3 regions of the Paenibacillus sp. WG02 genome follow, and region 3 is predicted to be linked to each of the others. Evidence: riboswitches for the same ligand, from Rfam matches in the RefSeq annotation. Region 3 holds a riboswitch; each other region holds the start of a gene.
The links. Region 3 has a riboswitch for cyclic di-GMP ahead of ACBP55_RS02830 (S-layer homology domain-containing protein). Riboswitches for the same ligand answer to the same signal wherever they lie in the genome.
Positions count from the first base shown of each region.

Region 1: linked by a shared signal. The riboswitch ahead of ACBP55_RS37845 (OmpL47-type beta-barrel domain-containing protein) and the one ahead of ACBP55_RS02830 (S-layer homology domain-containing protein) in region 3 are both predicted to bind cyclic di-GMP.
Region 2: linked by a shared signal. The riboswitch ahead of ACBP55_RS16320 (putative motility protein) and the one ahead of ACBP55_RS02830 (S-layer homology domain-containing protein) in region 3 are both predicted to bind cyclic di-GMP.

Region 1 is NZ_AP036016.1:8,363,664-8,366,945, reverse strand. Features, by position in the region: gene ACBP55_RS37855 (hypothetical protein) at 1-303, shown strand, start outside; gene ACBP55_RS37850 (hypothetical protein) at 338-796, shown strand; cyclic di-GMP riboswitch class I at 1,100-1,192, shown strand; gene ACBP55_RS37845 (OmpL47-type beta-barrel domain-containing protein) at 1,288-3,282, shown strand, end outside.
Region 2 is NZ_AP036016.1:3,688,011-3,691,292, forward strand. Features, by position in the region: gene carB (carbamoyl-phosphate synthase large subunit) at 1-468, shown strand, start outside; gene pyrF (orotidine-5'-phosphate decarboxylase) at 564-1,256, shown strand; gene pyrE (orotate phosphoribosyltransferase) at 1,294-1,935, shown strand; cyclic di-GMP riboswitch class I at 2,023-2,109, shown strand; gene ACBP55_RS16320 (putative motility protein) at 2,130-2,333, shown strand; gene ACBP55_RS16325 (LysR family transcriptional regulator) at 2,894-3,282, opposite strand, start outside.
Region 3 is NZ_AP036016.1:620,791-624,072, forward strand. Features, by position in the region: gene ACBP55_RS02825 (hypothetical protein) at 1-686, shown strand, start outside; cyclic di-GMP riboswitch class I at 1,233-1,327, shown strand; cyclic di-GMP riboswitch class I at 1,446-1,540, shown strand; gene ACBP55_RS02830 (S-layer homology domain-containing protein) at 1,558-3,282, shown strand, end outside.

The sequences.
Region 1 (3,282 bases), 710 kb from region 3:
CTGACCAGATATGTTCGTGAAGAGCAATCGAATAAACGACCAGTTGCAGAATTATTTCCCGGGAAAGAAAGGGCCTCGGATAGGGATGAGGCCGTTTCGCTCGCAGAGAACTACAGTGACATGGAGTCGGCAGAGCCTATTGAACCTGCTCATGAAGCGAATGATGATTTCAACCAGCCAATGAAGGAGATCCCGAGTGCCAGTGATCAGAAAAAATTCAGCTTGGCGCAAATTTTCCGGCAGTCTCGGCACAATTCGGGTAAGCTGGTACAACCCTCGGATCAGGGTAACCATAATGAGTAGGTGAACTCCATGATTATGAAAAGGAGGACATCAGATGGACAACGGACAAGCTAAGGACGCAGCGCGTCATTTCAATCTTTCAGATGAAGTGTTTCACCATCCCGGCATGGATATTTATACACAAATGACATTTATCGTCTTGAAATGTTTTTCTTCGGAATCGAACATTCCAGGATTATCTGATATCGCTAAGCTCGGTCGCATGAGTATCAAGCAAGCGACTAAGGCTTTACAGCAGCTTGTGGAGCTGAGAATTGTCTCGCACAAAATCTTCCGCCGCATGGTGGGAGATTTCCAAGACGATCGGCTTTCGTGGGCTGCTAAGGGCTTGCTTACGTTTTGCAAAGAGAACCCGAACATCGACCTAAGCGATTTATTGGAGCTATCCAGCGAATCGGGCGAGGATGAGCATAGCATACGCAAGGCTCTTAAGGAATTGAACGAGTATGGGTACTTGGAAGAGTACCCTGTCTGGAGTAGAATCGCTAACTAAGGTATAGGTAAAAAAAGACCATGTTATCTACGCTTGTAGAAAACATGGTTTTTTTTAAGTTTGAAAGACTAGTAATATTCCATGTTTATAACCTTATGCAACATCATATGTAAGGGATATCAATTCAAATATTGTCGAATTACAATACAAGTTTTATAAATATAGGAGAAACCATTGAATTTCAACTAATAAAGAAGATCAAAAGTACTAGAATACATGCGGAGTATGACTTTCTAGTTAAATTTACCTATTCAAATTATTAGGAATATAGTATTATGGCAGAGATAGAAGTATCGAAATCTCAAGTGAAAAGGGCAAATCACAGGAAACTGTGAGACGCAAAGCCAAGGGCCTGACACGCGTATTAATAAACGCGGATGGCAGCCGGTTACCACAGGGAATCATAGTGTTTTTCTATGAACCTTGTTTAAGGTTCTTTTCTTTTTTTTGAGATCTATCAATCCTTATTATAAGAAGGGAAGGAATGTCAGATGTCAATGAAGAAATCAAGACAAATGTCTATGGTTCTCACGCTGCTTTTATTTGTTCAATTAATTTTTCCAGCATTACATGCGTGGGGAGCAACAGACAACGGAACCATCTTACCTCCAAGCAATCTTGCTGCTCAACTTCTTACTCCTGATGATGTGAAATTAACGTGGAGCCCGGTGTATGGAGCTACAGGATACACTGTATACAGCATCACCTATGGGCAGCTTATCAATGTCGGGACAACGACAACTGCTTCTTTTACCATGAATGACCTGGCAGAGGGCTCCTACAGTTATGTGGTATCTACTTTAAGTTCAAGTGGCGAATCGGGCCCATGTGCTCCTGTGAATATCAATATCACTTATCCGGATATGATTGCCCCGGCCACTTTAACGTACACCATACAGAATGGTAACAATATTGTTTTGAACTGGGGAACAGCTCCTAATGTACAAACATATAATTTGTATGAAAATCAAGTTGGTGGAAGAAAGTTAGTCTATTCAGGGACAGCAAGAACTTTTACAGTCAACAATGCCGCAGAGGGAATATATACATATACGGTAACAGCTAGTCATACTTTGTACGGCGAATCTCCAAACTCTGCTCCAGTAGAAGTTACTGTCGGCTACCCGACGATGACGGCTCCTAGCGGTTTAACGTATACGGTGGCTACCGATGACGTTACATTGAAGTGGAATACTACTGCTTATGCAACTGGCTATAATGTCTATCAAATTATTGATAATCAAAAAGTATTAAAAAGCAGTAAAATAACGGGAACAACCGTATCCTATATGAATTTGCCCGCTGGAAATTATACATACATAATTCACTCTTTCAGTGACCGTTTCGGAGAATCTGTTGAGGGCAGCACGATTTCATTAACCGTAGGATCAATGGTGCCGCCAAGCAACCTCACTTTTAAACTTCAAAATGTGAATGATTTGGTACTAACTTGGAGCGCTGCGACCAACGCGACCTCTTATAAGGTGTATCAAGTTATCAATGGAGAAAAAATATTGAAAAACACAGTAACCGGTACGACGGTTACATTTACGAATATGCAGGCAGGCGATTATGTATATGAAGTTCATTCGTCCAATAACTTGTTTGGCGAGTCGGTTGACGGCAGTACAGTTTCCTTGAGTGTAGGATCGGTTACGATGACTCCTCCGGTAACGTTTACTTCCAAACTGCAAAACCTGACTGATATTGTACTGACGTGGACGGTTGCACCCAATGCTACCTCCTATAATATCTATCAAGTTATTGGTGATCAAAAAGTACTGAAAAGCACAGTGACGGGCACGACGATTACCTACGTTAACATGCCTGCGGGTGATTATGTATACGAGGTTCATTCTGTTAGCACCCGTTTTGGTGAATCAGCTGAAGGAACACAAGCTGCCGTAACGGTAGGGGAAGTAGTCATGGCTGCTCCGGGGAATTTCGCATACAAATTTCAGAATGTAAATGACATCGTACTGACATGGACGGTTGCACCTAATGCTACGGCTTATAAAGTGTATCAAATCGTAGACGGTGCAAAGGTACTTAAAAGTACAGTAACCGGAATGACTGTGACCTATGCAAATATGTCGGCTGGCGATTACCTGTATGAGGTTCATTCCTATAGCGATCGATATGGGGAATCCGTGGCAGGGAGCCAGGTATCGATTACGGTAGATGCTGTAACCATGGCAGCTCCGGGAAATCCGACTGCAAAGGTTCAAAATGTGACAGATGTCGTATTAACATGGACTGCTGTTGCAAATACAACCAATTACAAAGTATATCAAGTTTCAGGCGGTCAAAAAGTATTGAAATCCACGGTGACAGGTACGACGGTAACTTATACAAATCTGGCAGCAGGGGATTACACGTATGAAATTCACTCGAATTCCACACGATTTGGAGAATCGGCTGAAGGTGCTCAGGTAACTTTCTCTATCGTACTTCCAACGATACTGCCACCAACCAATTTGGTGCAG
Region 2 (3,282 bases), 3.1 Mb from region 3:
GGCGAGGTTATGGGTCGCGATATCAATTTTGCCAAAGCACTCTATAAAGGCTTAATCGGAGCGGGGATGAAAATTCCTGCAGCAGGATCTGTCGTAGTAACCGTAGCTGACAAAGATAAAGAAGAAGCGATTGAAATCTTAAAAGGCTTCTATCGTCTTGGATATAAAATTATTGCAACAGGCGGAACAGCATTGGCCATTGAACAAGCTGGTCTTCCAGTAACGACCGTAAACAAGCTGAGCGAAGGTTCGCCAAACATTCTGGATCTCATCCGCAGCGGTGATGCACAGTTCGTTGTGAACACGCTGACGAAAGGTAAAGAGCCAGAGCGTGACGGCTTCCGCATTCGTCGTGAAGCGGTAGAGAACGGTGTGGTTTGTATGACATCACTCGATACAGTAAGAGCGCTTGTTAATATGCTTGAAGCAATCAACTTCTCCTCGCGTGCAATGCCAATTCATGTCTAAGACTATGCTTACGAAGTCAGTTTTGCTAAAGCAAAACTCTAAGGAGAGTGACGAACTTGAGTATACTAACTCGCACAGATGTTACAGGACGCATTATGGTCGCTTTGGATTATGCGAACGCAGAAGGTGCTGAAGGGCTGCTAAAGCAGCTCGAAGGCATCCCTTGCTACGTGAAGGTGGGCATGCAGCTGTTCTATGCTGCGGGTCCAAGCTTCGTCGCGAGCCTGAAGGATCGCGGCTACAAGGTGTTCCTTGATGTGAAGATGCATGACATTCCGAACACGGTCAAAGGCGGCGCGGAAAGCGTGACGCGCCTTGGGGTTGATGTGTTCAATGTCCATGCTGCCGGAGGCAAGCAGATGATGGAAGCCGCCTTGGAGGGGGTCGACAAGGGGCTAGCTGTTGGAGCTGCACGCCCGATCGTTATCGGCGTGACGCAATTGACCAGCACCAGCGTGCAGGTGCTGAATGATGAGATCGGCCTGACCGGTACGGTTGAGCAGGCCGTCATTCGCTATGCCCGCTTGGCGCATGCTGCGGGGCTTCAGGGTGTTGTCGCGTCACCGCTTGAGGTGACTGCGATTAAGGCGGCGTGCAGTGACGGTTTCGTCACCGTGACGCCAGGCATTCGCCCTGCGGGAGCCGACGTAGGCGACCAATCGCGCATCATGACGCCGGCTGAGGCGTTCGCGCAGGGGACGGACTACGTCGTGATTGGTCGACCGATCACAGGCGCAGCGGATCCAAGAGCAGCGATTGAAGCGATTATCGATTCAATCGTGGAATAAGCTTTTGTCTAACTACGGAAGGAACGGTGGTAGGAACATGAGTCAACTCGAAGCAATCGCGCAGCATATTGCAGCGTCGTTATTAGATATAGAAGCGGTAGCACTTCGACCGCAGCAGCCTTTTACATGGACATCTGGCCTCAAGTCGCCAATATATTGTGACAATCGTCTGACGATGTCACACCCAGCTATTCGCGAAGCGATCGCTGACGGCTTCGCAGCTTTGATCCAAGAGAAATTCCCTGATGCTGAGGTTGTTGCTGGTACGGCAACAGCGGGCATTCCTCATGCCGCTTGGGTAGCTCAGAAGCTAGGTCTCCCGATGATCTATATTCGCGATAAAGCCAAAGGGCATGGCAAAGAGAACCTGATTGAAGGCACTGTGAAACCAGGACAAAAGGTGATCGTGATTGAAGATCTTATCTCTACAGGCGGCAGTTCCTTGAAAGCAGCTATTGCTGTCAAAGAAGCTGGTGCTGTAGCGCTGGGCGTGTTGGCGATATTCTCCTATCAACTTGATAAAGCTACAGAAGCGTTCCAAACTGCGGATATGCCGCTGTACACACTTTCCAACTACGCTACACTGCTTGAAGTGGCTTTAGAGAAGGGTAAAATCAAACAAGAAGACATGGAATTGCTTCGTTCTTGGAGATCGAATCCTGCTGCATTTGGTGTGTAAGTTTGTATAACTTAAAATAATGCGAAGTTTGACGAATTGTGCAATATTATCCTATACTAGAAAAGTGCTGCTAGGTACTGCCTAACATCTGCGAAATGGCAAATGGCGCGAAAGCGACAGACGCAAAGCTATAGGGGCTACTCGGTTTACACCGTATGCTTGCCAGCTACCGAACGATGAGAGGAGGATTGCGCGTGAATATCAGCAACAGTATCATGACTGCGATTAGTGGCGGAGACGCTTTGAAGCAAGCCGTTGGCATTGAGCTTTTAAGCAAAGTAAGTGATATGCAAGCAGCTTCATCTAGTACATTAGTACAGGATTTTACGAAATCCCAACAGCTGGTTACCGCTTCAGCGACACCGCATTTGGGTGGCAATCTCGACATCCGCATATAAGTTCATACAGAAGAAGCTCTACCTTTACGTAAAGGAGAGCTTCTTTTTTTACTTATATTTTATATGTTTTGGGTTAGGGGGTAACAAAGCTTATTCCCTCCTGATGTTTGTAGAGCGGACGGGCCTAGATAGAGAAACTAGCATGTGAGAGACTGCATTCCGACTAGAAATTATCCCTTGCCCACCGAACTGTTGTACTTTGTGCAACAATCCGGCGGTTTCTTTGGACAATTTGGCTTTTTGTTGTACTGCGTACAACAATTTGGCGGGAATCGCTCAGAAATAGGCGTTTAAAGCTCAAATTGTTGCACGAAATACAACAATAGTAGGCTACTTCGGCGTAAGGAGGGTGTATTGTTGCACAAAATACAACTTGGACTATCGTGTACTTGGGGATTTTCAATTGGCGGGTTCCCAACATGTGGTGGATGCCCAACTGCCCTCACGAAAGCTGAATGACTCTAATATCGAATTTTGGAGTTATGAATAATAGTTATGAATCACAAAACTGCTGAAGAACTCTAAACGGCGGAATAATCCGTGTTTCTTATTCGCTCAGGTTATCCTTGGGTCAGTTGGTGAATGAATGTTTGCAAAGGCTGAGACATCCACTTTTTAGGGTGAAGCAGCAGCTGAAGGTCCAATTTTACGTCTGGATGTGAAAAAGGAAGATGAGCTAATTTCCCTTGTTCCAGTTCATCCTGTACGGCAATTTGGGGCAGCAGGGCGATGCCAAGCCCATTCATGACGCAGTGCTTAATGGTTTCTAAATTACCGAGCTCAAATCCAATCTGAAGAGGGATAGCATGATCTTTTAGCAACTTTTCAAACATGCCTCGATAAATGCAGCCCTCTTCTGTAACGATAAATTCGGTTTGCTGAAAATCGGTTAGTTGTATCTGTGTTCGTTTCGTTAGCGGATGCTCAAGAGGTGCCACCAAAACTAATG
Region 3 (3,282 bases):
GTGAATACATTAAGATCAGTACGGAATCCAATAATCGTCGTCGACGGATTGCCCAAATATCCCAGGCCCCCATCAAGCGAATGTCTCTTCAATTTGCTCGACCGGATGATTTGGACGCCATTGGTGAATGCGTAACGTTGAATTCTCTTGATCTATTCCGTAGTATGGATCTGGATTTTTCGAAGTGGAAACGGGTCCCTCTGGAATCCCTTGGACTCATGCAAGGCAAATTCAAGGAATTGGGAAACACCGCCCAAGTTGAGAGACTAAATAACATGAGAGTTTTGGGTTGTCGCAACCTTGAATGGTTTACAGGTGATAACAGTCGAATAACTCGGATGGTGATTGAAGGTTGTAAAAAACTCGATTTGCGAACACTTCAATCCTTTCAAAACATTGAAGCATTAATCGTTAACGGCAATTCTAATGAAGTTACACTGAATGAAATCAGAGAACTTAAGCAATTGAAAAGTCTGTGGTTAATCGATTGTAATGCCCAAGTCGATATTTCAAACCTGAAACATCAATTTCCTAGAATGGAAGAACTTCAAATCTCCAATATGAAGAATGAGCAAGTGCTTGAACTTAGTCAACTTAATACGGGTGTAATCGTGTCGGGCAGAACATATACTCTGAAAGGAAGTCTAAGAACATATAAGGCCTTAAATGGAAGTATAATAGAATAACTATACGATCTAGCCAAAAGAGCTAGGAGACCACAAACGAGACTAATCTCTCGCTAGTGGTTTTCTTTTTGTCTGCCGCTATATCGCTAACAACACAAATAACCGCTCAGAGAGTATGAGTGATAAGATGAAAGTCCTAATATTTTCGTGGAATTCATGAATGTAATTGTTTTATGTGTAGCGAGGATAAGCATAGGTTCCATACTATTTACGGGTTATACTGGTGGATTGTGCCAATGGTAGCTGTTTACTTGCTTCGGCCTATAAGTTGTTACGTAAGGAGGCAGTTTAATAGGAATACAGACTTCCAAGGTCTACCCAATTAATGTGGGTTGTGCTGTAATGGCTTTCATCAATGGTATCTTCGTTATGGGTCAACCGGAACATTTGGTTGGTCTATTTTGTGTGAAATTACACACTTTGTATATGGATTTCCTCTTTTTTGTAGAAATGTGTTGAAATTTGATGTTTTATGGAATAGTATGGAAAATAGTTGGTTCTATACGACTAGTAATAATGAGTGAATATACCCAATAACCAAGCATTAACGAACAAAGGCAAATCTATCGAAAGGTAGAGACGCAAAGCTACGGGTCTAAGCCATGAGTCACGCCTCATGGGACGATAGCCGGGTTACCTTAGAGGCTTGGTTTTTTATTGTCTAAAAAGAAAGGAAGGAAGTGCTTGATTTACATTATTTAGGAAGAGTGCGTCTGAAGAAGAAATTTTAAGCTTCGAATTACCTAGTAACCAAGCGATAACGAACAAAGGCAAACCCATTGAAAAATGGAGACGCAAAGCCACGGGTCTAAGCCATGAGTTATACCTCATGGGATGATAGCCGAGTCGCTCATTGGAGCTTGGTTATTTTTTGATAGATAAATTACTTACAGAAAAAGGAGTAGATGCTGTTTTGTTAAGATTCATGTCATTACGAAAGTTAAGCTTGTCAATTGCTGTTGTTATGGTTGCTACCCTGTTTATGCCGCTTATATCCTATGCTGCACAAACCATCTGGTTCACGTACAACCCTACTACAGGGAAACTAAGCGGTCAGGTATATATTCATGACCCTAATAAGGTTTCGATTCAAGTTACTAGTCCTCAAGGAGTTACTAATGTAACCTATAGTACATACGGAACTGTTGTAGATACCACCTATGACGATAACAATGTTTTGTTGAAAGTGGTTAAGTATGATTTGAACTTAAATCCTAATAAAGCGCCTAGCCAAATCGTTATGAATGTATGTAACCAAACTACAGAGCTTAGTAAAAGTGTTTGGAACGATTCAACAGTTTCCTATTATAGCCCAGACCGTTTTACAAGCGGAACTTACAGATCGCCGGGGCACCAATACTTCTCAGAAATTCCTGCTGGATCCTACATGCCAAGCGGAGCTAAATTAGTTTCGTTTACCCCTCTATTAGATGGGGATAATAGAGTCGAATTATATATGCCTTATGATAATAGTGTTTGGAATAGTAACATTGTCACGCAAATCGATAAGTCACAATTCACAATCTCTGATCTTGCATTAAAAGATACTACGACCAACGAATCTGTGAGTATAGGTAGTTTGAAATACGTAGGTAACTATTACTTTTATTTTGAAACTACAAGTAATCTGATTAAGAACCACAACTATGAGTTTAGTCTTTCGAACACTAGTGGAGGTAATGAATTTCTGCTACCGGCTAGTGGGAACTATCTGGCTAATTTATATCTAAGAAATGGCGATCTATTTCTTGGCAGTAGTGTTATGAATTTTTACCCGATCAATCTAGGAAATGGAACTCCAGGGGGTACTCCAAATTATCATGGTACTGGATCGCCATACGGCACAATGGATAACTGTTCTGATTCAGTAATCCCTCCTAACAATGGAAATTCTAATCCCGGAAATGAACATGGAGATAATAGTGAAAGCGGGAATACATCTCCAGATACGGGGATAACAGAAGTTGCAAATGGCGTAAAGCTTGATAAAAGAGCAGCGACCGTAACTAAAGATTCCAATTCAGAAGGCAAGCAGGTAACGAAAGTCGTCCTTGATGCCGACAAATTAGGAAAAGCGTTAGGTCTTCTAAAAGACAAGGACAAAGGTGCACAAACAGTAAGTCTAGAAATCGAAGGATCGGATCCGATATCTCAGGTTCAATTGCCAGTTGGAACACTAGCAGATTCGTTCAAAGACTCTTCCGCAGTTATTTCCATTAAGAATGAATCGGCAAGCTATAATTTGCCTATCAAATTAATTGATTTATCGTTGCTAGCTACTCAATTGGGGGCTTCATTGAAAGATGTCGTTCTAACTATTCAAATCGAGAAAGTTACAGGGAGTAAAGCTAAACAAATAGACAATAAAGCTAAAAGCCTGAACGTTAATTTGTTAACGGACCTAGTCGACTTCAGTATTACTGCTGAGGCGAATGGTAAGAAGCAAGAGATAAACAACTTTGGCAGCATATATGTGACTAGAACCATAACAGTTCATCAAGTTTTAAATGCAAATCGTTCTACAGCAGTTACCTTTGATGAAACAACCGGTAAATTAATGTTTGTACCGGCCATATTTACAACGATTAACGGTAAG